DNA from 3 places in the Vibrio sp. 03_296 genome. Region 1 is predicted to be linked to each of the others. Evidence: riboswitches for the same ligand, from Rfam matches in the RefSeq annotation. Region 1 holds a riboswitch; each other region holds the start of a gene.
The links. A riboswitch is a leader RNA that binds a small molecule or an ion and turns the genes downstream of it on or off. The one in region 1 is predicted to bind thiamine pyrophosphate.
Positions count from the first base shown of each region.

Region 1 (6,614 bases):
TTAGCGGATGTGTTGTCACGAGGCTGCTGGAGTGACCAGGAGTTTTCCGGTCAAGATGGAGAGTGGCAAGCGGTCAAACTCAGCAAAGATGGTTCACACTTTGAAGTGTGGCTGCATGGTGAGCAAGTGGGCACGGTGCAATGGGACTTAGTCGGTGATCATAATGTCGATAATGCGTTGATGGCGATCGCAGCGGCGCGTCATGTGGGTGTGACGCCTGATCTGGCTTGTGAGGCACTAGGGCGCTTTATCAATACCAAGCGTCGCCTAGAGCTGAAAGGGGAAGTCAATGGTGTGGCGGTGTATGACGATTTTGCCCATCACCCAACTGCGATTGAACTGACGCTCGCTGGTTTACGTAATAAGGTGGGCGATAAGAAAATCATCGCGGTACTGGAGCCACGCTCAGCCACCATGAAACGTGGTGTTCACAAAGAGACTTTGGCGGCTTCACTCAAGCAGGCGGATGAAGTGTTCCTTTACCAACCAGAGTCAATTGCTTGGTCGGTGCAGGACGTGGCGGCTCAATGTCAGCAACCCGCATTCACCAGTGATAACATTGACCAGTTTGTGGCGAACATTGCGCAGCGCGCCGAGGCAGGAACACAGATTTTGGTCATGAGCAATGGCGGTTTTGAGGGTATTCACGGTAAATTACTGACCGCTTTAGAGAAATCAACGCGCTAGAAAATACATACATTAGATGAGCATGAGAAACCAAGAAAAATCGATCACGTTAGCCTTTACTGGCGCCTCTGGCGCGCCTTATGGGCTACGTTTATTACAGCAATTACTGGCGGCAGACTACCGTGTCTACCTGCTGATCTCTTCTGCGGCAAGAGTGGTGTTGGCTACCGAGCATGGTCTCAAACTGCCAGCCAATCCTGACGCCGCGCAGCAAGCGCTAGTGAAGCATCTGGGTTGTCCTGCCGACAAGCTGGTGGTATGCGGTAAAGACGATTGGTTCTCGCCAGTGGCTTCTGGCTCGGCCGCACCGAAGCAGATGGTGGTTTGCCCTTGCTCGGCAGGGAGTGTAGCGGCGATTGCTCATGGCATGTCAGACAATTTAATTGAGCGTGCCGCTGATGTGGTGATGAAAGAGCGTGGCCAATTGATTTTGGTGGTGCGTGAAACGCCCTTTTCGACCTTGCATCTTGAAAACATGCACAAGCTTTCGCAGTTAGGTGTCACTATCATGCCCGCCGCGCCGGGTTTCTATCATCAACCTCAGTCGATAGACGATCTGATTGATTTTATGGTCGCGCGTATCTTGGATCATCTCGGCATTGAACAGGTTTTGGTGCCGCGTTGGGGATACGATCATCGCAATGATGGTGACTCTGTATAGCCAAGCGAAGGCATTCCGATTACAATCCGAAACACTCATCGGGGAGCTTATCTGTTTGCACATTGGTGCATTACAGAGGCTGAGATTAGGCCTGTGCCTAGGACCCGTAAACCTGAACCAGATAATGCTGGCGTAGGAATTGAGTCGGGATTAATTTGTAAGGACGATTAACACCTACCTCAAGCCTGTGCCGCTCAACTCATGTCAAATGGAGAGCGAGCCGTGAAACACACTCTAAACCTGATAGCCCTAGCGTCAATCACTTCAATGATGGGCATCTCTTCTTCTGCACTTGCGGCGGATAAAACCTTAACCATTTACACCTACGATTCTTTTGCCTCCGATTGGGGCCCAGGCCCGACGGTCGAAAAAGCATTTGAAGCGCAGTGTGGCTGCGATGTGAATTTTGTCGCGCTGGACGATGGGGTATCGATTCTCAACCGCTTGCGTTTAGAAGGCAGTAATACCAAAGCGGATATTGTTTTAGGTTTGGACAATAATTTGATGGCAGAAGCCAAAGCCACAGGCTTACTTGCACCACATCAAGTGAACACCCAAGCGCTTTCGTTACCAAATGGTTGGGCTGACGACACGTTTATTCCTTACGACTACGGTTACTTTGCGTTTGTTTACAACAAAGACAAACTGGCGAATCCACCAAAAAGCTTAAAAGAGCTGGTGGAATCACGTGATGATCTGAAAGTCATCTACCAAGACCCTCGCACTTCTACGCCCGGTCAAGGTTTGATGCTGTGGATGAAGTCGGTGTATGGCGATGACGTGACGGGCGCATGGCAGCAACTGGCGAAGAAAACCGTGACGGTCACGAAAGGTTGGTCGGAAGCGTACTCGATGTTCCTCAAAGGGGAATCGGATATGGTGCTCTCTTACACTACCTCACCAGCGTACCACCTGATTGCTGAAAATGACGCACAATTTGCAGCGGCAGATTTTAGCGAAGGTCACTACATGCAAGTGGAAGTCGCAGCAAAAGTGAAAAGCAGCTCAAATCAAGCGTTAGCCGATCAGTTTATGCGTTTCATTTTAAGTGATGAGTTCCAAGGGGCAATGCCTACGGGCAACTGGATGTACCCAGTGACCAACGTGACGCTGCCAGAGGGCTACGGCAGTTTAACGGTGCCTGAGAAGGCATTGAGTTTCAGTGCAGAAGAGGTGGCGAAGCAGCGTAAAGCTTGGATTCGCGAATGGCAAAGCGCGTTGACGTTTTAAGGCGTAGCATTGAATTCGGTTCCTAAATTGGGCATTGGGGTCGCGATGATCATCGCGACCTTTGTTGTTTCTGCTCTCTCGGCGCTCTTGTTGGCGACGCCGACGCTGGATCTCACTGCGGTATGGCAAGATCCTTATTACCGCCATGTTACGCAATTTAGTTTTCTTCAAGCGACGTTGTCGATGCTGCTGAGTGTCAGTTTGGCGCTTCCCGTCGCACACGCCTTGTCTCGGCGACATTTTGTTGGCCGTTCGTTATTGCTCAAATTGTTTGCGTCCACCTTGGTGCTGCCAGTATTGGTTGGCGTGTTTGGCTTGTTGGCCATTTATGGGAACAGTGGTTGGTTGGCGAGTATATTGGCAAGCTTTGACGCCAAATTGCCCTTTTCTATCTATGGATTGAGCGGCATTTTGCTCGCGCACGTGTTTTTCAATTTACCGTATGCGGCGCGATTGCTGCTGCAAACCTTAGAGTCGATTCCGGCAGAGCAGCATAAACTGGCGGCTCATCTTGGTATGAACAGTTGGCAGAAGTTTCGTTGGGTCGAATGGCCGCGATTGCGTCAGCAACTGCCACATGTGTGTGGCTTGGTGTTCATGCTTTGCTTCACCAGCTTTGCCGCGGTGATGGCATTGGGCGGTGGGCCAAAGTCGACCACGATTGAACTGGCCATCTATCAAGCGATTAAGTTCGATTTTGATTTGCGATCGGGGGCGTTGCTCGCGATTTGGCAGATGCTGCTGTGCACGGTTTTAGTTCTGAGCATCCAACGTTTCACTAAGCCATTACCTGTTAGTGTTGGCAGCCAGCAAAGGCTTGAACCTATCACACCACCAAGCGGGTTGCAGAACATTTGGGACGCGATATGGATAGTACTCGCATGTCTACTCGTCATACCGCCGCTTTTGATGGTGGTCATTAGTGGTCTCAACAGCAAACTGCCCGAAGTGATAAGCGATGGACGTTTTTGGTCGGCAATGTGGGCATCGTTTCGCGTTGCGCTTGGTGCAGCCAGTTTGGCTGTGGCTGCCGCTATTACCATCTTATTGACTAGCCGTGCTTGGCGACTTCGAGCTCAGAGACATCGAGCAGACGGCATTGAAATGATTGGCACTATTATTTTGGTGACGCCAGGTTTGGTGGTGAGTACTGGGTTGTTTTTATTGCTGCGCAGTTTTGCAGATGTGTTCAGTTTGGCGCTGTTGATCGTCATCCTCGTCAACAGTTTGATGGCATTACCCTACGCGATTAAAACGCTCGCTCAGCCGATGCTGCATTGCGAGCAGCAGTATCAATACTTGGCTGCTACATTGGGCTTAAGTGGGTGGAATCGTTTTAAAATCGTTGAGTGGCGCGCACTGCGTAAACCTTTCGCCAATGCGTTTGCGCTCTGTTTTATGTTTTCCATTGGTGATTTGAGCGCAATTGCCTTATTTGGTAGCCAAGATTTTCGTACCTTACCGCTCTATCTGTACCAGTTACTCGGCAGTTATCAAATGGAGGCAGCAGCGGTGGTGTCACTCACGTTATTGCTGCTGAGTGTCGGCTGTTTTGCCCTGAGTGAGTCCTTACTCAGCACCAAATCGAATCAACATCAGGAGAAGTCACCATGCTAACGCTGCAACAGGTGCATTATTACTATCATCAAGACCTGTTTGCTTTTGATTTAGAGGTAGAAGCAGGCAGTATTGTGGCGTTGATGGGGCCAAGTGGGGCAGGAAAGTCCACCTTGCTGGCGCTGCTGGCAGGGTTCATTTCGCCTCAGTCGGGTCGCATGGCATTGGAGGGGCGTTTGCTCAATACGCTTTCTCCCGCGCAGCGCCCTTTCTCGATGTTGTTTCAAGAACACAATTTGTTTGCTCATCTTACGGTGCGTGACAACATTGCGTTGGGATTGCATCCCGGTTTGAAGCTGACGTCACAGCAACAAAAGCAAGTGGAGCAAGCGGCAAAGCAGGTTGGCATTGAAGCCTATTTAGATCGGCTGCCAGAGCAGCTCTCTGGTGGTCAGCGACAGCGAGTGGCCCTTGCGCGTTGTTTTGTCCAGCCCAACCCAATTTGGTTACTGGATGAGCCGTTTTCCGCGCTCGATCCCGTCTTGCGTGAAGAAATGCTCTCGCTCGTCAAACAGCTGGCGCAAGAGCGCGCCATTACGGTATTGATGGTGACGCACCATTTAAGTGATGCACGTGCCATTGCTAGCCATTTTGCCTATATCGACAAGGGTACCATTGCCGCGCATGGACCCATTACAAGCCTCAATGAAAAGCACAGCCACCCTGAGTTGGTAGCGTTCTTCCAAGCCGCAGTATGATAGATAAAGGCGGCAACGATCTGTTGTAGTGCAGAGATAAAAAAGGTTGGCAGTGAGCCAACCTTTGTTTCTTATCTTTTACAGTGTCGCTATTACTGTTTTAGCTCGTTTTCGATCGAGTCTGAAACCGCGTCATCATTAAGCTCTTTTAAGATCTGGAAGATTTCACGATACGACTTTGGTGGTTTGTTCGCTTGTCTCTCTTTTGTCGCCATACGAGCTAACTGGCGCAAACGCTGGCGATCTGCTTTAGGGTAAAGTGCAACCACATCATCAATTGCACTATCACCTTGTTCAACAATACGCTCACGTAGCGTTTCTAGCTTGTGCAGCACAGCGGTGCTTTGCGAGTGCTTGTTACGGATTTTGTCCAGCGCCGCTTGAATTGGCTCTGGATCTTCTTGGCGCATCACTTTACCAATGTATTGCAACTGGCGACGACGGGCCTCGTTTTTGAAACGCTGCGCATCTTTGATTGCATCAAGTAACTCTTCGCTGATTGGGAACTTAGCCAATACCGAAGGTTTGAGTTCCACTAGCTCTTCACCCAACTTCTGTAGCGCGTCCATGTCACGCTTCATTTCAGACTTGCTGACGAGGATGTACTCTTCTTCAGGTTCCCATGGCGCTTTTTGGTTTTTACGGGCCATCTTTTCTGCCTATATCACTTTCTCAAAATAAGATTAGCCCTATTTTAACAAGAATCGTGGGGAGAAAGCGAAATTCTTGTTATTCTTATGCCATTACAAATCAAAGATGATTGAGATATGGATGTAAAACAGCAAGTTGCTCAGCAAAGAGTTGAGCTCGAAGCCGCGGTTGCCAAAGCGCTCGCGCTGGCAGCGCAACATAGCGATGGTGCTGAAGTTGCGATCAACAAAACCACGGGCTTAAGTGTTTCGACTCGCATGTGTGAAGTAGAAAACGTCGAGTTTAACAGTGATGGCGCTTTAGGCATTACGGTTTATCGTGGTCAGCGTAAAGGCAGCGCGTCGACATCGGATCTCAGTGAGAAAGCGATTGAACAGACCGTCTTAGCAGCCTTGGATATTGCGCAATACACGTCAGAAGATCCTTGCGCGGGGCCAGCTCCTGCTGAGTTGATGGTGAAAGAGATTCCGGATTTGGATCTCTTCCATCCAGATACGCCCGATCCCGATTATGCGGCGAAAATGGCCATTGCTGCTGAAGAGCATGCGCTTAACTACAGCGATAAAATTAAGCAGAGTGATGGCGCGAGTTACGACAGCCATTACGGCGTTCGCGTCTACGGCAACAGCCACGGTTTATTGGCAAGTTATGCCTCGAGTCGCCACAGCATCAGTTGTTGTGTGATTGGTGAAGGCAAAAATGGCGAAATGGAGCGCGACTACAGCTACACTGTCGCTCGTCATCGTGATGACATGTGGCGCCCTGAACAAGTCGGTCGCGAAGCGGCGCAGAAAACCATTGAACGTTTAGATGCCCGCAAGCTAAAAACGGGCAAATACCCGGTGATGTTTGCCGCGGATGTGGCAACTGGGCTTATCGGTCATTTAGTGATGGCGATCAGTGGCGGTAACTTGTATCGCAAATCGTCTTTCTTACTTGATCATTTAGGCAAGCAAGTGCTGCCAGAGTGGTTCAATATCTCGGAGCGCCCGCATATTCTGCGTGGTTTGGCATCGAGCCCATTCGACAGTGAAGGGGTTTACACGCAAGATCGCGAAATCATCACCAAT
Region 1 is NZ_NPKW01000115.1:2,781-9,394, forward strand. It holds gene mpl (UDP-N-acetylmuramate:L-alanyl-gamma-D-glutamyl-meso-diaminopimelate ligase) at 1-687, shown strand, start outside; gene CIK04_RS13955 (flavin prenyltransferase UbiX) at 704-1,348, shown strand; TPP riboswitch at 1,378-1,504, shown strand; gene thiB (thiamine ABC transporter substrate binding subunit) at 1,571-2,578, shown strand; gene thiP (thiamine/thiamine pyrophosphate ABC transporter permease ThiP) at 2,588-4,195, shown strand; gene thiQ (thiamine ABC transporter ATP-binding protein) at 4,189-4,893, shown strand; gene yjgA (ribosome biogenesis factor YjgA) at 4,986-5,543, opposite strand; gene pmbA (metalloprotease PmbA) at 5,661-6,614, shown strand, end outside.

Region 2 (6,167 bases), on a different contig from region 1:
GCGTTGAGAAAATTTGAAGCCAATGGCATCGGTTTGTCTGGGTTGGAAATGGCGCTTTTTGAATTAATGCGTGATGGGAAATGTCCAGAGTTTAAGCAGATGCTGCCGCTTTTTAAGTAACATTCTCTATGAGTTCTACCACGCATCAATACTGTACAAACTCGATATTTTCTGGTGACATAACGGCCTTTCTCTTCTGTTTAGAGTCGTAATTAAATGTCGTTGTCAGAAATCAAATTCATTGCTGCCGATATGGATGGCACCCTACTGGATCCATTAGGAAAATTGGCACCAGAGTTTTTCCACATCTATCAAATGTTAGAAGATAAAGGAATTATCTTTGCGGCTGCCTCTGGTCGGCAGTATTACAGTCTACGTGAGACGTTTTCCCCAATCAACGAGCGCATGATGTTTATTGCGGAAAACGGCACACTGGTCATGCATCAAGGAAAAGAGCTCTACAGTTGTGGCTTAGATGGCGCGGATATTAAAGACATTATTCAGTTGGCTCGTACCATTGACGGTGCCCACATTGTGCTATGTGGTAAAGAATCGGCTTATGTTGAAACAAAGCATCCTGAGGCGATTGAAGAAATCAGCAAGTATTACCATCGCTGCCAATATGTCCCTGATCTACTGGATGTTGATGAGGCTTTTATCAAAGTGGCGATTTGTCATTTTGACGGTTCAAAAGAAAAATTACACACATCATTCAGCGAACGTTTTGATGCGACGCATCAGGTGGTGGTGAGCGCCAAGATTTGGTTGGATGTGATGAACGCAGAAGCGTCAAAAGGCGCAGCAATCAGACATTTACAGCAAACGTTGGGTTTTACACGCCAACAAACCATGAGCTTTGGTGATTATTTCAATGACGTAGAAATGCTTGAACAAAGCTACCATTCCTATGCGATGGCTAATGCCCATCCTGAAGTGAAAGCACTCGCCCGTTTTATCGCACCAAGCAATGAAGAATCTGGTGTTTTGCAGGTTATCCGGCAGCAGGTGTTGTCTGATTAAATGCCCAATCAAATGACTCGATATGCGCAATTTTTTACGTTTTTTGCACGACAAATTAACCGGGATCAATATTCCAACCGATTTGGTCTCCAGTGCGAAGAAACTCTCCTAAACTGATGTTGGGATGGTAATCGCACAGTTTGGAGGGCGTCATGATCACTGTACATAGGGATTATCGAGTGAGTATTAAGCCAGAGCGCTATGCACATGTAGAAATCAACCCAGTAGGAAAGCTTGATGTTGAAATAAAAGGTCAGCGTCAACACTATGTGGCTGATTTTGAACAGTTGGCTTTCTCTAGTGACAAACAAGGGGTGGCATTAGTTTGTCAACAAGCACACTCTCCTTGGAAAGTGATGCTTGCTACCGCAGACGCGCAAGAGCTAAAAAGTTTGGTTAAAGAAGCGCAAGAAGAGTACGAAATCTTAATGCGTGATCTCTAATTTTCATTGTTGCGCCTGCTCATACCTGACTTAAAATGTTTTTGACTGAACAAAATCCTTCGTATTGCGCGAAGGATTTTTGCTTTTTGGCTATCCCCAATAGTGTGAGGCATGCTGATATCGAACTTTGCGAAAATAAATAAAAGACAATGTCTTTTATATTTGTTATTGATAAACACTCAAATTGTGGTCTTTTTTATCATCGCGAGTGCCATAAAATGATACTTTTTGATTGATTGTTGCGCTTTTTGAGCCTTGTTGATAATAATAATAACGGATTTATGAGAGGAGAATGTCGCTAAAGTCGGACCACTTTATCGATCAATTTTCTTGAGCAGGTTTTATGAAAGCGTTAGGATTTGCCGCTTTTAGTAGGAGATGACAATGCCAAGAGTCAGCCAAGCTGTGGCCAAAAAAACACACCAAAATATTATAGATGCATCGTTTAAAATACTCCTGCTAGAAGGCTATGAACACTTAACCTATACGCATATTGCTGAGAAAACAGGGGTGAGTCGTTCTTGCGTCAATGGGCATTTCAAGAAAAAAGAAGAATTATTGGATGAGCTTAAACCGAAAGCGGTCGAACACATCATCCAAGCCCTTGAATTTTCATCCCCTGAAGCCTTTTATCTCTCATGGGTTAACGCTGTAAATGAAGATAGAATGTTTCGGAACCTCATCCAGAATGTGGGAGAGATCATTTGTAGTGCTGAAGGACGAATGTCTCTCACCAATCGAATCTCTGGTGATCCTAAAGAAGCGGAAAAAGCGCTTTATATGGCGATCGGCTATGCAGTCGTCCATATTAGCTGTCCTATATGCTGAGCTAATTAGAAAGGTTTCTGGTGGGTTAAAGTTTAACCAAAGGTAAACCAGTGATGTCACAGAAAAGTCAGTAAATAACGGATGATGGGTTTTATTTCTTTCCTTTCCGTATTGTCTCGCTATAATGTGCTCGTCTAAGTGAGTTGGTCCTCACAGACAACACTTTCTATGCTTTGGTTGTAAAACTAGCTTAGCTTAAATAGCTTTTGGTCGCTTGGTTGTCCTACTTTTACCAAACGACCTTCTTTTTACGTTCATTTTGAACACCATTCAGTTTCTTCATCATTATTCACTCTCCCTATCCTTGGGCGGCAAATATGAAACACGGCTGCTTTAAACTGTGCTTTCCCGAATGCGTAAAAACTTCCTGACCGATGTTGGTATCGGTAGAAAATTTGGCAATAGCGCTGTGATCATGGCAATAAACGCAAGTGAGCCAAATAGATCCTCTGGTCGGTGCATACCAATCCATAAGCGGCTATAAGCGACCAAACTCGCCCAAGCAAGGGTCGTGACAAACGCCACATAGCGCTTTTGCATCAGAAAGATACCCCCAAAGAAAGCCACACATAAACTGGCAAATATTGTATGACCCGAGGGGAAGGAATAATCGGTTTCACCTTCCCAATGTTGCAAACGCCATGGACTGATCGTTTCTTCCTGTGTCTTTACTAGTGTTACTTGTTGAGCCGCATCGAGATTGTAGAAGGCTTGTGGTGTATCAACTAAATGTTCTGAAGCCATCCATTCGGTGTAGGGGCGGGGTGACTCTGTGAGTTTCTTTAATCCCGTTTTTCCAGCAAAACTTAAAACCAGCATAAGTGCTAGTACAGCAAATCGACCCACAACAAAATATCGTCCAGAGTGTTTACGTAAAACCAGCAAGCTTAAAGCGACCAGTGTAATAGCAAAGCCTTTACTGCCAGCGGAATCGGTCACTAGGGTAAAAGTGAGACCAAGAAAATCTGGTACAGGAGACCTCAATTCAATACCTGAGGCAAACCAAGTAACTAAAGTCAGCAAAGCTGCGAAACACGAAAGAGCGACTAGTGAGTAACGTTTTGGTGTGAATACTGTTTTCATCGAGAAAGCTTGTGAAGAAAAACCGCCATTATAGGTGAGTGTGCAAGATGAAAGTATCAAGCATCTGTCAATTATTTCGAGATGGGTTCTCAGCTCGGTAGCGCTGTAGGCCATGGGACAGCACTTACTCCCGAGCAAAAGATGACGATGGAGGACTTTTCTAGCGGACGTGCATGTGTCCTGCAAAGAAGTGATTGACGGGGCCATGACCTTGACCAACGGATAGCTCATCGGCATGAGCGATCGCCTGTGATATGTATTGCTTGGCCAAAAAGACAGCCTTGTGTAAGCGATGACCTTGAGCCAAATAAGACGCGATGGCTGAAGATAACGTGCAGCCAGTACCGTGGGTGTTGCGTGTAGAGTGGCGTTTGCTACGGATGAATTCACAAAACTGTGGCGTGATCAAAAGATCGCTACTGTGGGACTCATTATACAAATGCCCGCCTTTTAATAAGATGGCAGGGCAGTTCAGCGCTTTTAAACTTTCGACGCTCGAGATCATCTCATGTTCAGTGTTAGGGATGGGCATTCCGGTGAGCGCCACATATTCAGGGATATTCGGCGTCACGATATCTGCCAGTGGAATCAAGTACTCTTTCAATGCGGCGATCGCATCTGGTTGTAATAACGCCTGGCCGCTGGTGGAGATCATCACGGGGTCGAGTACCACTTTCGCTGGCGAATATTGGCGAATTTTTTCGGCAACCAATCGAATAATATGACGGTCTGCAAGCATACCAATTTTAACCGCTTGAATATTGAGATCGCTGAAAACGGCATCTAGCTGCGCTGCAACAAACTCGGTAGGGATCGGAAATACGGCATTAACGCCCATCGTATTTTGCGCGGTGATGGCAGTGATCACTGAGCTTGCGTAACTGCCCGTGGCTGAAATGGCTTTTATATCGGCTTGTATACCTGCTCCACCCCCACTATCAGAACCGGCAATGGTGAGAACGCATGGAATAAGAGATTGAGTAGTTGAAGTAAGTAGCATCTTGTATCCTAGAACAAGACGTACAGGAACTGTCTATACCAACAATATTACCAACTATATTGGTATACCAACGCATAAAGCAGAAAGCGATATGCGCGTAATAGTTCCCTACGTCAGTATTAACTGAATCAGGTTCAACGGGTCTCGCGTAGCGATCTCAGCCGATAAGGCTCCCCGACTATGTTGGCAAAAATGATATCAGTAATTGAACTCGACGCAAGCGAGTATTCAAGGGAACAAAGACACTTGGAGTGTTATCTACGTCTTGATTGGGATAGAGAACGCCAATGATGAATTTTGAGCAAGAAAAAGGGCTCTAATGAGCCCTTCGCATTTATTCCTGCAGATCCAATTCATTTTGAATCAGAGTGACGCATTGGGAGGCAAACAACATTTTAGGGCCAAGGCTAATGTTTTGCGTTCCGAGACGCTTCAGACTGTTAAAAGTTTTCTTTGGCATCGGAATATGGTCAGTAAGTAAAAAACAAGGATTGGCGGCAAACTTAATGTCGCGAACAAACTCGCCTTTCTTTTCCAACATATATAGCTGATGGTCTTCAGCCAACTGCTGGACCAATCGTTCAAAGCTAATTGTACGAACGGTCACACCTGGTTCGACATTTCTTAATTCTTCTTTGCCCATACCCGTAGAAGCATCAAGCGCACGAACAACAATGTTCAACAAGTTTGCCTCGTGGAAGCCACCCACGTTTGAGACTTCGTTAGAGTGAATGGTAATTGTACGCGAAAAGTCTTTGGTACTCTCTAAAACCAGATGAACGACAACATCTTGTCGATGTGACTGTGCGACAAACATCGTGTTCATTAGAGTATGTGCAAGAATCTCAGTATGAGCCTCGTTACCGACTCCTTCTAATAAAGCTCGACTGTTTGTCGGCGCCGCGCGTGCGCGTAATACAAATGTACGCATGATAGACCTTTGCAGTGAATTCGAATGCACGGAGTATATACCCAACAAATAGTCTGTTGCGAGTCATGCTGCTATCAAAGTGTAGAGTGAAAGAGAGAGCGATTGAGAGAAAGCTTACAAAGGAAACGTTGCGAGTGCGTTTTGCTTGGTTAAACTAGTCTGGCACTAAAAGAAGGAGGGCGGTATTCGTGCGTCAAATAAATAAAGAAGAATATAGAAAGAAAGGGAACATGGTGATAGTGGTATTTCTACTGGCTTTTGCTTGTTCTGCCATTGCATTTAGTACATTGTTGATTGCCCTATTTGGCAACACAGAGATTGTAGAAGGCGAATCGACGGGCAATTTTGTTTGGAATCTCTTAGGAGTAGTAATAGCGTTTGTCAGTACGCTTTCAATAATGAATCAAATAAAGACACATCGCTATTTTGATGAGCTCTTGTATGTGTGGAAGCTCAAACAGACTCATTTAAAGATCTATCGAAAGTTGAATATCCTCAAGAATGCTGCACACAACGAACACAATGAGAAAGCAATAACCATTCTCAAGTTCTACTATCAAACTCAGCAGCAAGTGTTCGAGTTAGACAACAATACACTGACAATAAAGAGTGTATTGAATGAGCTGGAAAGGATTCGTCAGTGGGAAGAAAGCCACAGAGTACTCAATGTATCCGATTTCCAAGATGCTTGGTTGAACGATTTCTGACGAAAATAGATGCTTTTTCTTAACATGGAACCAAGAAAAATAACCATTTGTTCATTGTTTGCGCATGCGAACGGGTTTATGACATTTTTTATCGAAAAGCACTTGCCAAAGAAACTGCCTTCCCTATAATGCGCATCCACCGACACGGCAGACGG
Region 2 is NZ_NPKW01000091.1:1,824-7,990, forward strand. It holds gene CIK04_RS11535 (hydrolase) at 1-120, shown strand, start outside; gene CIK04_RS11540 (HAD family hydrolase) at 217-1,020, shown strand; gene CIK04_RS11545 (hypothetical protein) at 1,173-1,463, shown strand; gene CIK04_RS11550 (TetR/AcrR family transcriptional regulator) at 1,848-2,291, shown strand; gene CIK04_RS11555 (phosphatase PAP2 family protein) at 2,625-3,374, opposite strand; gene thiD (bifunctional hydroxymethylpyrimidine kinase/phosphomethylpyrimidine kinase) at 3,535-4,374, opposite strand; TPP riboswitch at 4,463-4,561, opposite strand; gene trmY (tRNA (pseudouridine(54)-N(1))-methyltransferase TrmY) at 4,709-5,305, opposite strand; gene CIK04_RS11570 (DUF3087 family protein) at 5,494-6,012, shown strand.
Region 2: another riboswitch for thiamine pyrophosphate. It lies ahead of thiD (bifunctional hydroxymethylpyrimidine kinase/phosphomethylpyrimidine kinase); the one in region 1 lies ahead of thiB (thiamine ABC transporter substrate binding subunit).

Region 3 (6,614 bases), on a different contig from region 1:
GGAAGGGGCTGTTACTCCGATGGATAAATCTGGCCAAGCTCTGCCGACGTTTTGGTTGGTGAATAAACGTGTCTGGGAGGGGATGAGCCAAGATTCAATTCCGGCGCCGTTAGCAACGTTAGAGCGAGGGCGGACTTACATATTTAATCTTAAGAACGTGACGCAATATCATCATCCCATTCATTTGCATGGACACACATTTACTGTATTGGAATTAAATGGCCAGACCCTCGCAGAACCGTTTCATACTGATACTGTTTTGCTAGGCAAGAATGGCAGTGCCAAAGCGGCGTTTGTTGCGGACAACCCTGGTCGTTGGATGTATCACTGCCACGTGATTGAACATATGAAAACCGGATTGATGGGATACATTGAAGTAAAGTGACTCCTGTAACTTTTTAAATCTTGGCGATTTACGGATACGTTATCTAAATGAAATTATTGTTTTTTGTACTCGATCTCTGTGTGGATGTGGCTACAATGTGGCCATTAGATTTGTGAGGTTGCTATGAGTCAATTTGCGATTATGGGTTTCATCGCCTTGGGCGGCGCCTTTGGCGCTTGTTCTCGTTACTTAGTGTCAGAGCTCTGTGTTGTGTTGTTAGGCAGAGGTTTTCCATATGGTACGTTAACCGTAAACGTGGTCGGTTCCTTTATTATGGGGCTTTTGATTGCCGCGTTTGAAAGTGAGTTGCTGGCAACTGAGCCATGGCGACAAATAATCGGTTTGGGCTTTTTGGGGGCACTAACAACCTTCTCAACATTTTCGATGGATAACGTATTGCTGATGCAGCAAGGCGCATTTTTCAAAATGGGCTTAAACGTTGTGTTAAACGTGACTTTGAGTATTACTGCTGCTTGGGTAGGTTTCCAATTACTCAAATCGTGAAGCTATGAGCGAAATTGAGTTAAATTTTAAACAGGTCGGCTTGGTTTAACCAAGCCGATTTCATATAATCGCTTCACTTGTCGGAGTGCCTTAGGGCTGAGACCGTTTATTCGGGATCCGTTGAACCTGATCAGGTTAGAACCTGCGAAGGGAACAAGAGAAGATACTTGTACCAGTGCAAACTGGTGTCTTATCAAAGCTTGAATCCACAAATTGAATCTCTAAATTGTGTGTTCAACGCCTCTTGTCACAACTTTCCGCCAAGCATTTTTATCCAAAACCTTTTTATCCAGCATAACAAGAAAGGAAAAATGCTATGTCGAATCGCAAACAAGCGAGACTGGAAGCTAAACAATTCATCGATACACTCTCTGTGCAGCCGTATCCCAACTCCACCAAAGTGTATGTCGAGGGCTCTCGCTCAGACATTAGAGTGCCAATGCGCGAAATCTCCTTGGCTGACAGCCTAGTTGGCGGGACCAAAGAGGCGCCAATCTTTCAGCCAAATGAAGCGGTAAGAGTGTATGACACCTCGGGGGTCTACACGGACCCGACTCATCAAATCGACCTCTATAATGGCCTTCCTAAGTTAAGAGAAGAGTGGATTACAGAGCGTGCTGATACCGAAGTCCTTGATGATGTCAGCTCGATCTACACTAAAGAGCGCTTAGAAGATGAAACGCTGGATGAGTTGAGATATGGCAATCTGCCTCGCATTCGTCGTGCCAAAGCTGGGCATTGTGTCACTCAGTTGCATTATGCACGTAAGGGTATCATTACCCCAGAGATGGAATACATCGCTTTGCGCGAGAATATGGGACGCGCCAAATATCGAGATGAAGTTTTGACTCAGCAGCACGCAGGGCAAAATTTTGGTGCGAATCTACCTAAGGAAATTACCCCTGAGTTTGTGCGTCGTGAAGTAGCAGAAGGTCGCGCGATCATTCCTTCCAACATCAATCACCCAGAATCCGAACCGATGATCATCGGCCGCAACTTCCTTGTGAAAGTTAACGCTAACATTGGTAACTCATCGGTGACTTCGTCGATTGAAGAAGAAGTGGAGAAGTTGGTATGGGCGACTCGTTGGGGCGGTGATACGGTGATGGATTTGTCGACCGGGAGAAACATTCACGAAACTCGGGAATGGATTCTACGCAACAGCCCAGTTCCGATTGGAACCGTGCCTATGTATCAAGCACTAGAGAAGGTCAATGGCGTTGCTGAGAACCTTACGTGGGAAGTGATGCGTGATACGCTGATCGAGCAGGCTGAGCAGGGTGTGGATTACTTTACGATTCACGCGGGTTTGCTGCTGCGCTATATCCCAATGACGGCGAAACGCGTGACAGGCATTGTATCGCGTGGCGGCTCGATCATCGCTAAGTGGTGTTTAGCACATCATCAAGAGAGTTTCCTCTATACCCATTTCCGCGAGATCTGTGAGATTTGTGCGAAGTACGACGTGGCGCTCTCATTAGGCGATGGTTTGCGTCCTGGCTCGATTGCCGATGCCAATGATGAAGCGCAGTTTGCGGAGCTCAGAACGTTAGGGGAGCTAACCAAAATCGCGTGGGAATACGATGTCCAAGTGATTATCGAAGGTCCTGGGCATGTACCGATGCACATGATTAAAGAGAACATGGATGAGCAGCTCAAGCATTGTCATGAGGCACCATTCTATACCTTAGGTCCACTGACCACCGACATTGCCCCTGGCTATGACCACATTACTTCTGGGATTGGTGCGGCCATGATTGGTTGGTATGGCTGTGCCATGCTTTGCTACGTAACGCCAAAGGAGCACTTAGGTCTACCCAATAAAGAAGATGTGAAAACCGGCTTGATAACCTACAAACTGGCTGCGCACGCGGCGGATTTGGCCAAAGGGCACCCGGGCGCGCAAGTTCGTGACAACGCATTGTCTAAAGCTCGTTTTGAATTCCGTTGGCAGGATCAATTTAATCTCTCGCTCGACCCCGATACGGCACGTGCATTCCACGATGAAACCCTGCCACAAGAGTCGGGCAAGGTTGCGCATTTCTGTTCGATGTGTGGCCCCAAATTCTGCTCGATGAAGATTTCGCAAGAAGTTCGTGAGTATGCTAAAGGGCAACAGGCTGAGGAAGGACAGGCGATAGCAGTTAAGCTGTTGGATGACCCATTGGAAGGGATGAAACAAAAGTCCGCGGAATTCAAAGCGTCGGGTTCGGAGTTGTACCACCCCGCAGTGAGTCATGAAGAAGTGGCCGAGGGTTAACAATGAGACTGCTGATTCCTTCTGCCATTATTGAGCTGACGGGAGAAATTCAGCAGTGTTTGCTCTTGGCAAAGCAGCAAGGCTTTGCCATTGACCATATAGAGTTGGGCGTTAGCCCAACTCGTACACTGCAACTGATTTCTTCAGCCAAAACGGTCGTATTCGAAACGGATCTTATCCATAACGACAGTCGTCATCTCGGCGCGTATGACTTTGCGCTTCATTATCATCATTCGCTTGCTCTCACAGACGTATCCACCTATTTGGGTTCAGGTCGCAATGCCAAGACTCTGTTGATCAATTTGCGAGGGGAGCAAGGTGAAGTGTTCGATGTCTGGCGACATCCTTTAGCCGATGAAACTCGCGCACTACGATATTCATTACTCCCAAACTATCCGCAGAACAATAGTGTGGAGTCGAACTATCGACATTTGGCGTGGGTGGTCACGCTCAGCGCACTTGATTTTCCAATCGAAGATTGCCTGACTTTGGCACGTGCGATGTTGAATGTTTCACGTGAAACATGGGTGTCGGATTTTGCTTTGTTTCCTACTCCAGTGTTGCGCCTGGATGAGCTCGGTATCTTACCAAGCCACAGTATTGAAGCGTTAACAAAAGCGTTTCCGCGGATTAGCGCTCAACAGTTAGGGCTCTATCCCGTGGTTGACGATGTCAGTTGGATCGAGAAGTTATTGCCTTTAGGAATTAAAACGGTCCAATTGCGGATTAAAGATCCAAACCAAACCGATTTAGAGCAACAGATTGTGCGTGCGATACAGCTAGGCCGACATTATGGTGCACAAGTCTATATCAACGACTACTGGCAGCTAGCGATTCAGCATCAAGCCTATGGTGTGCATCTAGGGCAGGAAGATTTGCAAGTGGCCGATTTAGCCGCCTTGGCGAATGCAGGTATTGCACTAGGGTTATCTACGCATGGCTATTATGAGCTGTTACGTATTGTTCAACTTCAGCCCAGTTATATTGCGTTAGGGCACATTTTTCCTACCACCACCAAACAGATGCCTTCATTGCCGCAAGGGCTGGTGAGGCTAAAACTCTATCAGCAACTGATTGATACCATGCCTTATGATGATTCCATCACCGGCGTTCCCACGGTCGCCATTGGTGGTATTGATCAAACCAATGCGGCGACGGTATGGCGATGTGGAGTCTCTTCACTAGCCGTGGTGCGAGCGATCACTTTGGCGAAAGACGTGAAGGCAGCAATAGACCACTTCAAGCAAGTCATGGTCTCTAATGCAGCGCTTGCGCGTTTCGACTCAGTATCCACACAGTGTCTTGAGCCAACAAGCGAGGCCAATCATGTTGAATGATCGGCACTTTACTCGTTATCAAAGACAAATTGCATTAACGGAAATCGGTGAGTCGGGTCAGGCTAACTTACTTCAAGCACATGTATTGATCATTGGTTGCGGTGGTCTGGGTAACGCAGCGGCGCTCCATTTGGCTGCGGCGGGCGTCGGTCATTTGGTGTTGGTTGATGATGATGTGGTCGAAGAGAGTAATTTGCAGCGTCAAATTGCCTTTCGTCAGCAACATCTCGCCAGTCTCAAAGTGGATGCACTGGGAGAGCAGTTGAAGCAACTCAATGCAGAATTACGTGTTCGCACCATTGATAAGCGTTTGAATGAGCAGCGTCTCAACTTGGAAGTGATGTTGGCGGACATCGTGCTCGATTGTACGGACAACTTTCCATCGCGCCAGTTGATCAACCAAGCCTGCCTGAATCAACGCACGCCTTTGGTGTCTGCCTCGGCAATTGGTTGGAAAGGGCAATTTATCGCGTTTGATTTTGGCTCACGCCACTCAATCCAAACGAAACAAGATGCCTCGTCGACAACGACGTCAGCAAACCCTCCGTGCTACCACTGCCTTTTTCCATTTGCAGAGAATCCCACGCAGAGCAAGTGCAGCGATGCAGGGGTGATAGGTCCTGTTGTGGGGCTAATGGGAAATTATCAAGCAATCGCAACGATTCAAAAGCTGGCAACGGGAAGGTTTCAAACCTCTTGCCATCAGTTGCATCTGTTTGATGGGCTCACGTTAAGTTGGCAGCAGTTGGCGGTAGTGAAAGATCCAAGTTGCCGCGTTTGTCAGGTTCAGAAACAGGAATCAAGCAATGAACACCATAGCCATTAGCATCAACGGCGAAAGCTACGAGGTGCCAACCAACGCGACGTTGGCATCCATCATTGAGCATCTCTCACTGCCTCACTTGGGTTGTGTTTTTGCAATCAATAATCAAGTTGTCCCACACAGCGAATGGCAAACCAAAACGCTCAGTCGTGGTGATGCTATCTCACTATTTCAGGCGATTGCTGGAGGATAAGCGCATGCTCAAAATCGCAGACAAACAATTTCATTCTCGCTTGTTCACGGGCACTGGCAAATTTGCTAACAGCCAATTGATGTCACAAGCCATCAAACAATCGGGTTCACAGCTCGCTACTATGGCGTTGAAAAGAGTGGATATCCACGATCAGCAAGATGACATCTTGTCGCCACTGTTGTCAGCGGGGGTTAATTTACTACCCAATACCTCCGGCGCCAAGAATGCCAAAGACGCCATTTTTGCGGCGCATTTAGCGCGTGAAGCTCTGGGCACTAATTGGCTTAAACTGGAAATTCATCCTGACCCGAAATACCTGATGCCTGATCCGATTGAAACATTAGCGGCGGCAGAGCATCTGGTAAAAGACGGCTTTGTGGTGTTGCCTTATTGTCATGCTGATCCGGTCTTGTGTAAGCGATTGGAAGAGGTGGGGTGCGCTGCCGTCATGCCATTGGGGGCGCCAATTGGCTCGAACAAAGGTTTGGTTTCGCAGGACTTCCTACAAATCATCATCGACCAAGCGAGCGTGCCAGTCGTGGTGGATGCCGGGATTGGCGCGCCGTCTCATGCTGCTTATGCGATGGAACTGGGTGCCGATGCGGTACTGGTGAATACCGCGATTGCCGCTGCGCGCGATCCCATCGCCATGGCCATTGCATTCAAATTGGCGGTAGAGGCAGGGCGTTTGGCTTATGAGTCGGGGCTTGCTGGTAAAGTGTCGCACGCAGTGGCATCCAGCCCTTTGACCTCTTTTCTCGATGACTGCCTTTCTTAGCAAGAGAAAGTGCGTCTGTTGACCGGAGCAACATCATGAGTTTCGTTGAACATTTTAATCAGCTCAATTGGGACGATATTAGGTTATCGATCTACGCCAAAACTGCGTTCGATGTCGAGCGGGCGCTGAGCAAAAACAAACTCGATTTGGAAGACTTTAAAGCGCTGATTTCGCCAGCCGCGGAGAACTATATAGAAGCGATGGCGCAGCGTTCTTATGCGTTAACCCGTAAACGCTTTGGCAATACGTTGTCGCTCTATATACCACTGTATCTTTCTAATCTCTGTGCTAATGCGTGTACTTATTGTGGTTTCTCAATGGAGAATCGCCTAAA
Region 3 is NZ_NPKW01000038.1:8,664-15,277, reverse strand. It holds gene CIK04_RS03230 (multicopper oxidase family protein) at 1-385, shown strand, start outside; gene crcB (fluoride efflux transporter CrcB) at 509-889, shown strand; TPP riboswitch at 961-1,059, shown strand; gene thiC (phosphomethylpyrimidine synthase ThiC) at 1,206-3,149, shown strand; gene CIK04_RS03215 (thiamine phosphate synthase) at 3,152-4,486, shown strand; gene CIK04_RS03210 (HesA/MoeB/ThiF family protein) at 4,476-5,312, shown strand; gene thiS (sulfur carrier protein ThiS) at 5,293-5,502, shown strand; gene CIK04_RS03200 (thiazole synthase) at 5,507-6,280, shown strand; gene thiH (2-iminoacetate synthase ThiH) at 6,316-6,614, shown strand, end outside.
Region 3: another riboswitch for thiamine pyrophosphate. It lies ahead of thiC (phosphomethylpyrimidine synthase ThiC); the one in region 1 lies ahead of thiB (thiamine ABC transporter substrate binding subunit).